One region of the Bradyrhizobium sp. McL0615 genome, then DNA from elsewhere that is predicted to be linked to it. Evidence: riboswitches for the same ligand, from Rfam matches in the RefSeq annotation. Region 1 holds a riboswitch; the other holds the start of a gene.

What was found. A riboswitch is a leader RNA that binds a small molecule or an ion and turns the genes downstream of it on or off. The one in region 1 is predicted to bind cobalamin.
Region 2: linked by a shared signal. The riboswitch ahead of ACPPVP_RS03395 (TonB-dependent receptor) and the one ahead of metE (5-methyltetrahydropteroyltriglutamate--homocysteine S-methyltransferase) in region 1 are both predicted to bind cobalamin.

The regions. Positions count from the first base shown of each region.
Region 1 covers NZ_CP188254.1:1,391,639-1,399,460, reverse strand. The annotation lists gene ACPPVP_RS06605 (MmgE/PrpD family protein) at 1-828, shown strand, start outside; gene prpC (bifunctional 2-methylcitrate synthase/citrate synthase) at 840-2,012, shown strand; gene prpB (methylisocitrate lyase) at 2,023-2,943, shown strand; cobalamin riboswitch at 3,027-3,228, shown strand; gene metE (5-methyltetrahydropteroyltriglutamate--homocysteine S-methyltransferase) at 3,340-5,685, shown strand; gene ACPPVP_RS06585 (hypothetical protein) at 5,741-5,938, shown strand; gene ACPPVP_RS06580 (Rieske 2Fe-2S domain-containing protein) at 5,946-7,016, shown strand; gene ACPPVP_RS06575 (ABC transporter substrate-binding protein) at 7,013-7,822, opposite strand, start outside.
Region 2 covers NZ_CP188254.1:743,104-750,925, reverse strand. The annotation lists gene ACPPVP_RS03420 (hypothetical protein) at 1-62, shown strand, start outside; gene ACPPVP_RS03415 (MBL fold metallo-hydrolase) at 298-1,338, shown strand; gene ACPPVP_RS03410 (ABC transporter substrate-binding protein) at 1,441-2,277, opposite strand; gene ACPPVP_RS03405 (ABC transporter ATP-binding protein) at 2,277-3,059, opposite strand; gene ACPPVP_RS03400 (FecCD family ABC transporter permease) at 3,056-4,099, opposite strand; cobalamin riboswitch at 4,235-4,432, shown strand; gene ACPPVP_RS03395 (TonB-dependent receptor) at 4,546-6,816, shown strand; gene ACPPVP_RS03390 (DUF6925 family protein) at 6,941-7,822, shown strand, end outside.

The sequences.
Region 1 (7,822 bases):
TCACCCGCCTATGAGGGTGAGGACGGTTTTATCGCCTGGCTGCTCGGCGGCCCCAAGGCGGAATACACCGTGCCATTACCCGAGAAGGGCGAAGCCAAGCGCGCCATTCTCGACACCTACACCAAGGAGCACTCGGCCGAATATCAGAGCCAGGCCCTGATCGACCTCGCGCGCCGGCTGGGACCGAAGATCGGCGACCTTTCGAAGATCGATAGCATCGTCATCCACACCAGCCACCACACCCACTACGTGATCGGCACCGGCGCCAACGATCCGCAAAAGATGGACGCGAAGGCGAGCCGCGAAACGCTCGACCATTCGATCATGTATATCTTCGCGGTCGCGCTGGAAGACGGCGGCTGGCATCACGAGAAATCCTATTCGCCGGAGCGCGCGGGCCGCGAGACCACGATCGCGCTGTGGCGAAAAATCTCGACGGTCGAAGACCCCGCATGGACCGCCCGCTACCACAGCCACGATCCGAAGGAAAAAGCGTTCGGCGGACGTGTCGTCGTGAAGCTGAAGGGCGGCTCCGTCATCAGCGACGAGATCGCCTTGGCCGATGCACATCCGCTCGGCGCCGGGCCGTTCAAGCGGACAGACTACGTCCGGAAATTCCGCAATTTGGCGGAAGGCGTGATCACCGCGACTGAGCAGGATCGCTTCATCGCAACGGTGGAAAGGCTGGTGTCGCTGAAGGCGGGCGAACTGACCGACCTCACCTTCACGGTCGATCCGAAATTGCTCGGCAGCACATCGACGCACGGAATCTTCGACTGGCGCAACGCCGCCCAGACAGCGGCCCAGCGCGCCGCCGGCAATCGATAGGGGCAATTGAAATGACGGACATCAAGCCTGCGCCCAAGAAGTCAGTCGCGCTTTCCGGCGTGATCGCCGGCGACACCGCGCTGTGCACGGTCGGCCGCACCGGAAACGACCTGCACTATCGCGGCTACGACATTCTCGATGTCGCCGAGACCTGCGAGTTCGAGGAGATCGCGTATCTCTTGGTGCACGGCAGCCTGCCCACGCTGTCGGAACTGCGAAACTACAAGGCAAAGCTGAAGGCGCTGCGGGGGCTACCGCTCGCGGTGCTGCAGACGCTGGAATTGCTGCCCGCTGCCGCGCACCCGATGGATGTCCTGAGAAGTGGCGTCTCCGCGCTCGGCTGCATCCTTCCCGAGGCTCATGATCACAACCAGCCCGGCGCCCGCGACATTGCCGACCGGCTGATGGCCTCGCTCGGATCCATGCTGCTGTACTGGCACCATTATGCCCATCACGGCCGCCGGATCGACGTCGAAACCGACGACGATTCGATCGGTTCGCATTTCCTGCATCTGCTCCACGGCAGGAAGCCCTCACCATCGCACGAGCGCGCGATGCACACATCCCTGATCCTCTACGCCGAGCACGAATACAACGCCTCGACGTTCACCGCGCGCTCGATCGCGGGCACCGGCTCGGATCTCTATTCCGCGGTCACCGGCGCGATCGGTGCTCTGCGCGGGCCGAAGCATGGCGGCGCCAACGAGATCGCCTTCGAAGTGCAGAAGCGCTACGGCGATACGGACGAAGCGGAAGCCGATATCCGCCGCAGGGTCGCGGCCAAGGAGGTCGTGATCGGCTTCGGCCATCCGGTCTATACGATAGCCGACCCGCGCAACAAGGTGATCAAGGAAGTCGCGCGCCGCCTCAGCATCGAAAGCGAAAGCACCCGGATGTTCGAAATCGCCGACCGGATCGAAACGGTGATGGCCGATGCCAAGAAGATGTTCGCCAATCTCGACTGGTTCAGCGCGGTCTCCTACCATGCGATGGGGGTGCCGACCGCGATGTTCACGCCGCTGTTCGTGATATCGAGAACATCAGGATGGGCTGCGCATGTGATGGAACAACGCATCAACAACAAGATCATCCGTCCGGCCGCGAATTATATCGGCCCGGAGAACCTGAAGTTCGTGCCGCTGCATGAGCGCGGCAAAGCGACAATCGCCCCGCGCGCCGCGTAAGGAGACAAGCATGGCATATCTCGTGGGAGCCGACATAGAAGACAAGCCGGCCGGGGCGCGCTTCCGCGACCACCTGGACAGGCCGGGCATTCTCCAGATGCCGGGTACGCATAACGGAATGGCCGCGCTGCAGGCCCGAGACGCCGGTTTTTCCGCGCTCTATCTGTCCGGCGCGGCGGTGACGGCTTCGATGGGCCTGCCGGATCTCGGCATCATCACGATCGAGGAAGTCGCCTTCTTCATCCGCCAGGTGGCGCGCGCCAGCGGCCTGCCTGTGCTGGTGGATGGCGACACCGGCTATGGCGAAGCGCTCAACGTCATGAACATGGTGCGCACCTTCGAGGACGCCGGCGCCGCGGCCGTTCACATCGAGGACCAGCTGCTTCCAAAAAAATGCGGCCATCTCAACGACAAGAAGCTCGCGGATGCGCACGACATGGCGGCCAAGGTCGCCGCCGCCGCCAGGGCGCGGCGTCATCTCTATCTGATCGCGCGAACCGATGCTGCGGCCAGCGAAGGCATGGACGGCGCGGTAGCGCGCGCCAAACTTTATCTGGAGGCAGGAGCGGACGCGATCTTCCCGGAAGCGATGATTTCGCGCGAGATGTTCGAGGAATTCGCCAGGCGCGTTCGCGGCGTTCCGCTGCTGGCAAACATGACCGAGTTCGGCAAGACGCCGTTCTTCACCGCGTCCGAGTTCGAGGCGATGGGTTATCGCATGGTGATCTGGCCGGTGTCGTCGCTCCGCGTCGCCAATAAGGCTCAGCAACATCTGTTCGCGGCGCTCAAGCGCGACGGCGGCACCCACACGATGCTGGACCAGATGCAGACGCGCGCCGAATTGTACGCAACGATCGGGCTGCACGAATACGAGGCGCTCGACGCTTCCATCGTCAAGACCATCGTCCCCGAAGGCATGCCGCAGGCCTGATTGCTTCGCTGGCCCAACGTCGCTCATCCGGATTGATGGGTAGCTGCCCATCGGGGCCCGTATTGACTGGGATTGCCGTTGACCTTAACTGAAGCTGTCGTGGTTCTTCGGGCTCGTTCGGCCCGAAGCTAAGAGGGAAGCCGGTGGAAAGCCGGAGCTGCCCCCGCAACTGTAAGCGGCGAGCTGCTGTCCAACAAAGTCACTGAGACCACGATTGGTTTCGGGAAGGCCGGACAGCAGCATTGACCCGTGAGCCAGGAGACCTGCCTCGACAACATACACGTCCACGGGCGGGGTGTCCCGGTGGTGCGGTTGCGATTCCGCGCGCGCTTCCTGCCGTACGCGGAATCCAGACGTGTCACTTCGGCCTTTGCCCCCAACTTTTGGGGTTAAGCCATGTCTACTTCTTCACTTCCTGTTGCAACGCTCGGAACGCCGCGGATCGGACCCCGCCGCGAACTCAAAATAGCGCTGGAAAGCTTTTGGTCTGGCAAATCCAGCGAACAGGCATTGCGCGACACGGCCATTGGCCTTCGAGCCGCAAACTGGGCGCGTCAAAAGTCGCTTGGCGTCACGGTCATCCCGTCCAACGACTTTTCAATGTACGACCAGGTACTCGACACCAGCGTGATGGTCGGCGCAATACCGGAAGTATATGGCTGGAAAGGTGGCGAGGTCTCGCTTTCCACCTATTTCGCGATGGCGCGCGGCACAGAAGGCACCGGCCATGACGAAAGCTGCGGGCATGCCCATCATGAACACGGGTCGTCGCATGGCGCGCCCGCACAGGAAATGACCAAGTGGTTCGACACCAACTATCACTATATGGTGCCGGAATTCCGCAAAGGGCAAACCTTCAAGCTCTCTTCGCGCAAGCCTATTGAAGAATATGAGGAAGCGAAGAGCCTCGGCTATCAGACGCGCCCGGTTCTGGTCGGTCCGGTCACCTTCCTGAAGCTTGGCAAGAGCTCCGATCCGACGCTCGATCCGCTGTCGCTGCTCGACGCGTTGTTGCCGGTTTATATCGAGGTTCTGCAAGAGCTCGCGAAAAGCGGCGCCGAATGGGTGCAGCTAGATGAACCCTGTTTGGTTCTCGATCTGAACGATACTGCGCGGCAAGCGCTGCAGCGCACCTACGCGGCGTTTGCAAAGGCGTTGCCCTCGCTCAAAATCATGCTGACGACGTATTTTGGCGGGCTCGGCGACAATCTGGAAACCGCATTGGCGCTTCCTGTTGCCGGCCTCCACATCGACCTCATTCGCGCGCCGGACCAACTGAACGACGTCATCTTCCGTGCACCGAAGAATCTGATTGTCTCGCTCGGGGCCATCGATGGCCGCAACGTCTGGCGGGCGAACCTCGCTGCCTCGATTGAACGGCTCAAGCCGGCAATCGCCGAACTGGGCGCCAGCCGGGTCCAGATCGCGCCGTCATGCTCGCTGCTCCACGTTCCGATTGATCTCGAACTGGAAGCCGATCTCGATCCTGACCTGAAAAGCTGGCTTGCATTCTCTGTGCAGAAGATCAGCGAACTCGCCGTGCTCGGCCAGGCGCTCGCCGGCAACAGCGAAAAGGTCGCTGACGCGCTGGCAGCGTCGGCAACCGCAGCCATCGCCCGCGAGACATCGCCAAAGATTCACAGTACGAGCGTTGCCCGGCGCATGGCCGCAATCGACGAAACGATGCGCCGACGTAACAGCATATTCACCAAGCGGGCCGGCGTGCAGCGATCGCGGTTCGCTCTGCCCGCATTCCCCACCACGACGATCGGCTCATTCCCCCAAACCGCCGAGGTTCGCAATGCGCGGGCGGCGCACGGCAAGGGCACGATGAGCGACGCGCAATACGAGCAATTCCTGAAGGAAGAGACGGCGCACGCCGTTCGCTGGCAGGAGGAAATCGGTCTCGACGTGCTTGTGCACGGCGAGTTCGAACGCAACGATATGGTGCAGTATTTCGGTGAGCAGCTGTCAGGCTTCACCTTCACCAAGCACGGTTGGGTGCAGTCCTATGGTTCACGTTACGTCAGGCCACCGATCCTGTTCGGGGACGTCTCTCGTCCCGAGCCAATGACGGTCGAGTGGTGGCGTTACGCCCAGTCCCTGACAAAGAAGCCGATGAAGGCTATGCTCACCGGACCGGTGACCATTTTGAACTGGTCGTTTGTGCGCAACGATATCCCACGCAGCCAGACCTGCCGGCAGATCGCCCTCGCGATCAGGGACGAAGTCATCGACCTCGAAAGGGCCGGAGCGAAAATGATCCAGATCGACGAGGCGGCCTTGCGTGAAGGCCTGCCGCTACGGAAGTCGCAATGGAAAACCTATCTCGACTGGGCCGTCGAGAGCTTCCGCATCTGCTCGAGCGGAGTGGCCGACGAAACCCAGATCCACACCCATATGTGCTACTCTGAGTTCAACGACATCATCGACGCGATCGGCGCCATGGATGCGGACGTGATTTCGATCGAAACGTCGCGCTCCAAGATGGAATTGCTGGACGCCTTCAAGACCTACAAATACCCCAACGAGATCGGGCCCGGTGTCTATGACATCCATTCGCCGCGCGTTCCCGAGGTCAGCGAGATGGCGGAGCTTCTCTCGCTGGCGCGACAACGGCTGACAGATGCGCAACTCTGGATCAATCCGGATTGCGGGCTGAAAACCCGTAAATGGGAAGAGGTCCGCCCGGCTCTCGTCAACATGGTCGCCGCGGCGCGCGAAATGAGGGCCGCATCCTAAGCAAATCCGGAGTGCGCGGCTTTGCCGCGCGCTCCGCCTTGCATCGAGGTCGAACATGCGCTTCTGGATCGAATGTACGAGGTGGGAGACAGGGCAGCCCACGCACATCAATATCGCACTGGTTGGCAGCATGTGGCGCGACGGCGAGCGAACGGTGCTTGCCTTCGTCGGCGGCGATGCCCAGCGCATCGAAGTCACCGAGACGCCCGAAAAGATCATGGCCCTTCATCTTGGCCCGCTGGCAAAGGCATGACGACGCGATGACGGTGAGGCCCGATAACGCATGGTCGGAAGCATCGCTCGATCTTCGCAAGGTCGGCGCGCATCCGGATCACTGGTACCCGGTGGCATGGTCGCGCGAAGTGAAGCCGGGTCGGACATATGCCGCACGGTTTGCGGGCGAGCCGATCGCGCTGGTGCGGCCCAAGGGCGGCGAGGTCTTCGCGCTGGAAGACCGCTGCACACACCGGCAGGTGCCGTTATCGAACGGCGCGGTCGACGGCTGCACCATCCGCTGCTGCTATCATGGCTGGCGCTACGACGCATCCGGCGCTTGCGTCGATGTTCCCTATCTCGGCAAGGGCAAGCTGCCCAACGGTGTCCGCCGCTATCCCTGTTTCGAGCGCGACGGGCTGATCTTCGTGTGGCCGGGCACGTCCCCTGCCGCAGCCCCGCCAGCGCGGATCGGCGCGGCGGCTGACGCGGCCTACAGGACGCGGCTATTCGGCAAGCACGTCGCCTGCCACTATACATTCATGCACGAGAACCTGATGGACATGAACCACCAGTTCCTGCATCGCCGCACCACCGGCAAGGTCGTGCCGCGTTATCTTGGCAGCCGGGCTGGCGAGCGCTGGATGGAAGTCGATTACAGCTTCGCGCGGCCCGGCGAGAAGCCGCCGATCGGCGAGGCCGTCATCGTCGGCAGCTTGCGCGGCCGGGCGCAGGCGGCACGCGATCTCATGACGGTTCGCACCGAGTATCCATTTCAGAGCTTGCGGATGTGGACGCGCGGGGACGAGCCCGTGCTCAGCGTATGGCTGGGCTACACGCCCGTCGACGCAGCCCAGCGCTGTAACCGGACCTTCGTTGTGCTGTCGGTGCGCAGGCCCCGAATTCCCGGTCTGCTCGACCTGGCCTGGCCGGTGCTGGCCTGGTTTACCAACCGGGTCTTCGCGGAGGATTGCGAGATCGTCGAGATGGAACAGGCCGCTCATGACGCGCAAGGCGCCGACTGGAATCAGGAAGTGTTTCCGCCGATCCGCGCGCTGCGAAAACTGTTGCGCGAATGCGGCGAGCCGCTTGCCGCCCCGCGGGCAATTCTCCTCTAGTTCCCTGTCAGCAACTCGCCAAAACGCTCCCACGTCTTGCCGTTGAAGCGCATGAACTGCATCTGGTCGACCGGCACGTGGTCGGCGGGCCCGGTATTGACCTTGATGCCGGGCAATAGCATCGGCAGTTCAAGGTCCTTGATCGAATAGGCCTGCTTCAAAATGTTCTCGGTCGACAGGTCGTTACCGCAGGCCTTCAGCACGGCCTCCAGCGCCATCGCGCTGTTATAGGCGTTGACGTAGTTGGTGTCGTGCAGGTCGCCGTCGGGAACGTATTTGGTCATGAATTCCCGCCAGCCCTTGACGCCGGGATCATCCTTCCAGGCGGGATCGTCGGGATCCTTGACATAGGCGGTGGAGAGAATTCCGGTTCCGGCCTCAACGCCCGCTGGCTCCATCACGGTCGAAATCCACACCGCAACGTTGGAGAGGAACGTCATCGGCCGCCAGCCGATCTCGAACGCCTTGCGGATCGATTGCGCGGCGAACTTTGGCGTCGCTGCGATCACGAACACATCCGCGCCGGACGCTTTGAGCTTCACGATCTGGGAGTCGATGGTCGGATCGGAAATTTCGTAGGTCGCCCCCGTCACGACCGAATCATATTTGTCGCCGAGCACGTCCTTCAGCCCCGCTAGATAATCGCGGCCAAAATCGTCGTTCTGTGAAATCACCGCGAATTTGGCGCTCGGGTTTTTGGAAAGCGCGTAGCGCGCATAGAGCCGCGCCTCGTAGCGGAACGGCGCCTGCACGCCGACGGTGGCCTGCGGAAATTGCGCGATGTCGGCGAATTTCGAGGCGCCGGA
Region 2 (7,822 bases), 650 kb from region 1:
AGGTCGGCGTGGCGCAGATTCTGTTTCTGACCGAGAACGGATATACACTGGTGAGGCCGTGACCGTTGTGAACTAGGCGGGTCGCCAGACTGCTTCAGCGTGATTTCGAGCGGAGCAAAGCAATCCATCTATCCCTTCGCTGCGGCATGGATTGCTTCGCTCCGCTCGCAATGACGGGGCAGCCTTCGGGAGTAAAATCTCTCAGGAAGGTTACTTCATGTAGATGAAAGTTGTTTGAGAAGACCATAAAACTAGAATAATATCCTGCCGAGACTCAGTGAGAGCGCGGCAGCAAGCATGATCTTTCGTCAGCTTTTCGACAGCGTTTCGGGCACCTACAGCTACCTGCTGGCGAGCCGCGCGGGCGGCGAGGCGTTGATCCTCGATCCCGTGCTGGAGAAGGCCGACCGTTACTGCCAGCTGCTACGCGAACTGGACCTGCGGCTGGTGAAGGCGGTCGACACCCATCTGCACGCCGACCACGTTACGGGGCTGGGCGAATTGCGCGACCGCACCCAGTGCATCACCATCATGGGCGAGCAGAGCAAAGCCGACGTGGTGTCGATGCGGGTATCCGACGGCGACAAGGTGACGATCGAGGGCTTAAGCCTCGACGTGATGTACACGCCAGGCCACACCGACGATTCCTACTCTTACCTGATGGGCGACCGCGTCTTCACCGGCGACACGCTGCTGATCCGCGGCACCGGCCGCACCGATTTCCAGAACGGCTCCTCGCGCGCGCAGTATGAATCGATCTTCAACCGGCTGCTGAAATTGCCCGACGAAACCATGGTGTTCCCCGCTCACGACTACAAGGGCGATACGGTATCCACCATCGGCGAGGAGCGGCGCTACAATCCTCGGCTGCAGGTGCGCTCGGTCGACGAATATATCGAGCTGATGGCCAATCTAAAACTGCCGAACCCGAAGATGATGGACGTGGCGGTGCCCGCCAACATGCATGTCGGCCTGCATCAGGAGGAGCTTGCCAAGCAAGGACTCGCGCTTTCCGCCCTTGATGCGATCAAGAGCCTCGGCCGGCCCGATATCCTGCTGGTCGATTTGCGCGAGACCAGCGAACGCGCCAAGCACGGCACGATCTCGGGCGCGCTGCATGCGCCCTATCCCGGTATCGCCGAGAGCCTGAAGCCCGGCGGCATGCTGCGCGAAGTCGCCGCCGCCACCGGCCGCCGCGTGGTGTTCTTCTGCGCCTTCGGCGAACGCTCCGCGATGGCGGTGGCCGCCGCGAAGAGCGCGGGGCTGGCCAATACGGCGCATATCGAAGGCGGTATCGATGCGTGGAAGAAGGTGGGCGGTCCGGTGGTCCACGGTTGATCCGTAGGGTGGGCAAAGGAGCGAAGCGACGTGCCCACCATCCATCACCGAGCACGCCGCCAGATGGTGGGCACGCTTCGCTTTGCCCACCCTACGAAGGCCTCACCGCCCCACCCGCTTCACCTCCGCCGCCAGCGCATCCAGCGCATCCGCCAGCAGCACGCCACCGCACTCGGTCATACGTTCCGGAACCACGATGCGCTTTTCCGGCGGATAGAAGCGCTCCAGCGCCGGATGCAGCAGGAACGCCTGGCCGTCGTCCTTCGCCCTGTCGCCGGCCTGCGAAACCACGATGAAGTCCGGCCGCAGATTCACGATCGCCTCCAGCGAGGCAAATCCGCCGAAGGCGAAACCGAGATCGCCGGCCGCGCTGCGCAGGCCGGTTTCGCGGAGTAGCGAATCGACAAAGCTGTCGCTGCCTGCGACCCAGCCGCGCCGCGACAATGGCAGCACGCGATAATGCTGTTCCGAGACCGCGCGGCGGGCGCGCGCCAGCGCCGCATCGAGCCGCGCGATTTCCGCAGCCGCGCGATCGGGATGTCCGGTGATGTCGCCGGCTTCGCGGATCTGCTGCCGCGCTTCGTCGAGGGTTTGCGGCACGGCGAGTTCGGCAAGATGAAGTCCCTTGGCCTTCAACAGCTCCCGCGTCGAGCGCTTGTCAAACGCGCTGGCGACGACGATGTCGGGCCGGATCAGCAACACGTCCTCAGCGCCTCCCGACAGCACGGGATAACGGCTGATGTCGCCCGCCTGCGATTGCCAGCCGTCTCGCGAAAACCGGCTCAATCCAAGAATCTGTTCGGGGTCGGCCAGCGCCAGCACCAATTGGTCGGTGCAGACATTCATCGACACCAGGCGCGGCAGATTGGCAGCCGATGCGCCGCTGCCCGGCAACGCAAGCACCATCATCGCGGCCCAAAATGCCAGCCGCCGTCGCATCAGATATCCGCCCACGGCACGATGACCGCCTCGCGCTGGAATTCCGCGCGATAGGCCGATATCCTGAACACGTCAGCCATCACCTGCTCGGACAGTGCCTCTGCCGGCGCGCCCTGTGACACCAGCCGGCCTTCGCGCAGCACCAGGACATGGTCAGCAAACCGCGCCGCGAGCCCGAGATCGTGGGTCACGACGATGACGAGCACGCCCTTGTCGGCGGTTGCGCGCAGATTCTTCATGACGTCGATCTGGTGTCGCGGGTCGAGCGAGGCGGTCGGCTCGTCAGCCAGGATGACCGGCGCCTCCACCGCCAACGCGCGCGCCAGCGCGACGCGGCTGCGCTCGCCGCCGGACAATTCGGTGACGCGGCGATCGCTGAACTCGATGACGTCGACCGCCTGCATCGCTCGCAACACCGCCTCCACATCTCTGGGCGACAACCGCGCCGGATCGGTGGCGCCATGCGGATAGCGGCCGAGCGCCACGATATCGCGCGCCGGCAGTGGCCAGTGCACCACGTGCCCCTGCGGCAGGTAGCCGAAGCGCTTTGCCCGCTCGCGCAGCGGCAGCGACGACAGCCTCTGGCCGCCGACCTCGATCTCGCCTTCGGACGGGATCAATCCCGCCAGCGCCCGCAACAGCGTGGTCTTGCCGGCGCCGTTCGGTCCGACCAGCGCCACCAGGTGTCCCGGCGACAGCGCCAGCGAGACCTCTTTCAGCACGACGCGGCCGGCGAGCCGCACGCCGAGCCCCTTTGCGGTCAGAAGCGCTTGCTCGCTCATGCGACGCCTCCGCCGAGCGCGCGGCGCTCGCGCATGATCAGATAGAGGAAGAACGGTACGCCGATGATCGAGGTCAGCACGCCGACCTTGATGTCCGATGTCGAGGGAATGATGCGCACCGCGATATCGGCTGCCAGCAGCAGCGCGGAACCGGCGAGCGCGCTTGGCAGCAAAAGCCTCCCCGGATCATGGCCGATCAAGGGGCGCATCAGATGCGGCGCAACCAGCCCGATGAAGCCGATGGTGCCGGTGACAGCAACCGCGCCGCCGACGCCGAGCGCCACGCCCGAAATGACGAACAGCCGCAACCGTCCGACATCGACGCCGAGGCTTTGCGCGGTTTCCTCGCCGAGGCTCAGCGCGCGAAAGGCATGGCGCTGGCTGAACAGCATGATCGCGCCGGCAATGATGAAGGGAAATGCCAGCATGACATGCTGAAAGCTGCGGTCCTCCAGCGAGCCGAGCAGCCAGAACGCGATCTCCAGCACCACGAAGGGATTGCTGGAGAGGTTCATCACCAGCGCGGTGGCGGCCCCCGCAAAGCTCGAAATCGCAAGGCCTGAGAGAATGAGGATCAAAAGCCCCGCATTGCGTCCCGCAATAGACAGCAGCGCGAACACGGATACGAACGCGGCACAGATCGCTGCAACCGGCAGTGCGTAGGAGCGCACGTCGGCCAGCCCCAGCGCGATCACCAGCACCGCGCCGAACGCGGCTGATTGCGGCGCGCCGAACAGCGAGGGCGAGGCCAGCGGGTTGCGCAGCAGGCCTTGCAGCGATGCGCCTGATAGCCCGAGGATGGCGCCGATCGCCAGCGCCAGCAGCGTGCGCGGCAGGCGGATTTCCCGCACGATCACCTGCGACACGTCGCTGCCGCCGCCGAACAGGGCCTCCGCCACCGAAAGCGGCGACAACCGCACCGGCCCGATGCCGAGCGAGATCAGCATCAGCAGCACAACAAGGACAGAAAGCGCCGCCACAGCCCCGATCCTGCGGCGCGCGGCATCCTCGTTGGTTATGGCAACAGTCTCGACACTCATCGATCGTCCTAAAGCAGTTTTGCCCGCTCCGGTACAGGAGCTCAAGCGGCGGTGCTCATGCGGCAAAAATAGCGCACTCGTCCAGTGAGGATCGCAAGCGCGCCCAAGGCGGATTGACTCGAACTTTGCCAAACTTCTACCATAGTTCCTGACGGTTCCCGTTTGGGGATCAAAAGGGAATGCGGTGCGGGGAAGTCCCCCAATTCCGCGGCTGCCCCCGCAACTGTAAGCGGCGAATCCTTCGTCATACGCCACTGGGAATCTCGGTCCTGGGAAGGCGACGAAGGGTAGCGACCCGCGAGCCAGGAGACCTGCCGTCAGCCGTGGTCACACGCGAAGATGTCGGTCGGGGAGTACAGGCATTAGCTTCACTGGGTTCGCGCAAGCGGGATGGTGAGACTTGGTTCGCTGTGACGTGCCACTGACGTCATACCGAGGTTAAGTCCATGTCTTCCACTACCGCCACGCGGCAGCGCCGCTTCTGGCTCACTTCCAGTTTCCTGGTGCCCTTCGTATCGCTTGGCATTTCCGACGCGCAGGCGCAGCAGACGTCATCCGAGCAATTGCCGCCGATCGAGGTCACCTCCCCCACCGATCCGAACAAGACCCGCGCCCGGCCGCTCGACAATGACGGTAGCGGCACCACGACTCGTTCGGCGCGGACAGCGCGACCGGAGCGTGGTGCTGGCACCGGAGCCTCCGATGGCACAAGTCCGGGTACGGCTGAGGCCGGCGGAACAGGCACCGGCGTGCGACAATTCAACGGCATCGTCGGCGCGTCTTCGACTGTGATCACGGCGCAGGACATTGCCCATTCGCCCTCGTACAATCTGCCTGACATTCTGGCGCAGGTACCCGGCGTGCAGCTCACCACGCTGTACGGCATTACGGCAAATGGCGCGCGGACTTCCGTCGACCTGCGCGGCTTCGGCGCCTTTGCGACCTCGAATACCCTGATCCTGGTCAACGGCCGCCGGCTCAACGACGTCGACATGGCGCAGGTCGATCTGTCGACCATTCCGCTTCAGTCGATCGAGCGCATCGAGATCACGCGCGGCAACAGCGGCGCGGTGCTCTACGGCGACAACGCGATCGGTGGCGTTATCAATATCGTTCTGAAAAGCGGGGTCGGCGGCCCGCCGGTGTCGATGCGGGCCGAGGCCGGTGTCGGCTCGTTAAACACGCGCCTCGCAAATGTATCGGCAGCGACCAATTACGGTCCGTGGTCGACCTCGTTCTACGGCAACGCCATCAAGTCCGACGGTTATCGCGACAACAACGCGCTGGACCAGAAGAACGGCGTCGGCAACCTCAACTACACGACGCCCGACCTCAAGGCATTCCTCACCGTCACCGGCGACGACCAGAAGCTCGGCTTCCCCGGCGGTCGGACGGTCGATCCCTCGATCGGGCTCAACCAGCTCGTCACCAACCGCCAAGGCACCAACACGCCGTTCGACTATGGCAACCAGCAGGGCGCCAGCGCGACCGCCGGCTTCACCAAGACCATCATCGACGGCGTCGACCTGATCGTGGATGGGGGTGTGCGTGACAAGAAATCGCAGGGCGGTTTCTTCGGCACGCTGCCGACCATTCCCTTCAACTATGTCGACAGCCACCTGCAGACCTGGTCGATCACGCCGCGCCTCAGCATCAAGAATTCCCTGTTCGGCGTGCCGTCGCAGATCCTGACCGGCATCGATTATTACGATGCTGCCTTCAACTCAGACCGGCCGCTGTTCAAGGGCGCGCAGCCGATTCACGTCTACGACCTGTCGCAGCAATCGCTGGCCGGATACTGGCAACACACGGTCGGGCTATTGCCGACCACCGACTTCTCCTATGGCGCCCGGGTTCAGAACACGTGGCTCAGCGCGCGTGATCGTCTGAATCTCACCGCACCCGGCATCTTCGGTTTCGAAAGCCAGGCGCTCCCGCTCGACAGCAGCGAGACCAACTACGCGTTGCATGTGGGTCTCGAACATCGTTTCAACGACGTGTTCTCGGTATTCGGCCGCGCCGCGCGCGCGTTCCGCACGCCGAATGTCGAGGAACGCGTGGCCTCCGGACCCTTGCTGCCGTTTGCGCCCTTCCCGGGACCGCCCCAGGATTTCAAGCTGAAGACCCAGACCTCGCACGACATCGAGGGCGGCTTCCGCGTCAAGGCCGGCGCGTTCCAGATGCAATCGAGCATCTACGGCATGGATCTTGAGAATGAGATCCATTTCATCCCGGCGCTGTTCTACAACGTCAACCTCGATCCGACCCGGCGTTACGGCTCGGAGACCAGCGCGTCGCTCCGCGTCAGCGACACCGTGCTGCTTCGCGGCGGCATCGCCTATACCCGCGCCGTGTTTCGCGAAGGGGAGTTCGAAGGCAAGGATGTGCCGCTGGTGTCGCACTACACCGCGAGCGGCGGCGTGACCTGGAACATCTGGCAGAACTACCTGGTATTCGATGCTACGGTGCGCGCCTGGAGCGAACGCATCATGGATAATGATCAGGCGAACACTCAAGGCCGCATTCCAGCGAGTGCAACCGTCGATCTGAAACTGAGCGGCGCCTACGATCGCTTTTTCTGGTCGATCAGCGCCAACAACCTGTTCGATGCGCAGTACTACGACTACGCCATCGCCAGTTCGTTCACGCCCGGCCGCTTCGCGGCCTATCCGCTGCCCGGACGCACCTACATGGTGAGGGCCGGCGCGACATTCTGACCGCAATAGCCGGTTCGGCCTTCGACCGGCCGGCTTGTCCTGACCTGACAAGACGGTATTCTCCCTGGCATTGCCGGGGAGAATGCTTTTTCATGCCTGAATCGCTTCCATTTCGCGGGCCGCGATGACCGCCGCAGCCATCGATCTCTTGCAGCGGGAAATATCCAACCCCGATACGCAATGGAGCCTCGGCACCTTCGGCGCCATCGCCGAATTTTCACGCGCCCCCGACGAGCCGGTGCGGCTCGTGCAGTCGGCGAAAGCCGTTTCGGCGGTGACGACGCGCGGCGGCATTGCCCTCAAACCTGATCCCGCTATCCGCCCCTTCGCGTCGGAGGGCATTACCAAAACCGGATGGAATCAGCGGATCGCGCTTTGCCTGCCGCGCGATGATTGCGCCATGAACCAGCGCGTCGCGCTGACGGAGATCGGCCCCGATCGTCAGGCGCCGCGCGAGGAAGATCGCGAAGACATCCTGTTCGATCTCGGTCTCGGCGCGCTGCAGGCGGATTTCTGTGTCCGCATCGGCGATCACGGGCTCGCCGCGCGGCTACGCGAACATACCGGCCGCAGCCTGTTCGAGCCCGGCAATCCTGCCATGGCAATGATCCTCGCAGCCAACCCGCACCGCGTCTTCGTCAGCCGGCTCGGCCGCATCGAGGTCTATCAGCCGATCCCGCCGCCGTCGGGCAAGAGCCCGGAGGGACCGCACACGCACGTGCTGCCACGGCTGCTGCAAAGCCGGCGAACCCATCCGGCGACCGAACCGGTGCCTCAGGGGTGGATTCCCTGCGCGCATCTCTATCCGCCGCATCCGGCGCGGAACGGGCTGGGTGGTGCCCGGCCGTTCGACGCAACGCACCATAATGCCTTTCAGCGAATGATGGCCGCCTGCGGCGATCCCGCGGCCCTTGCGACCAAGCGGCGGGTGGTCGATGCGGTGCTAGCCGGCGAGCCGCCCACAGCGATGGCCGGCGACCGCCACGGCCGGATCAGCGTCCGCATC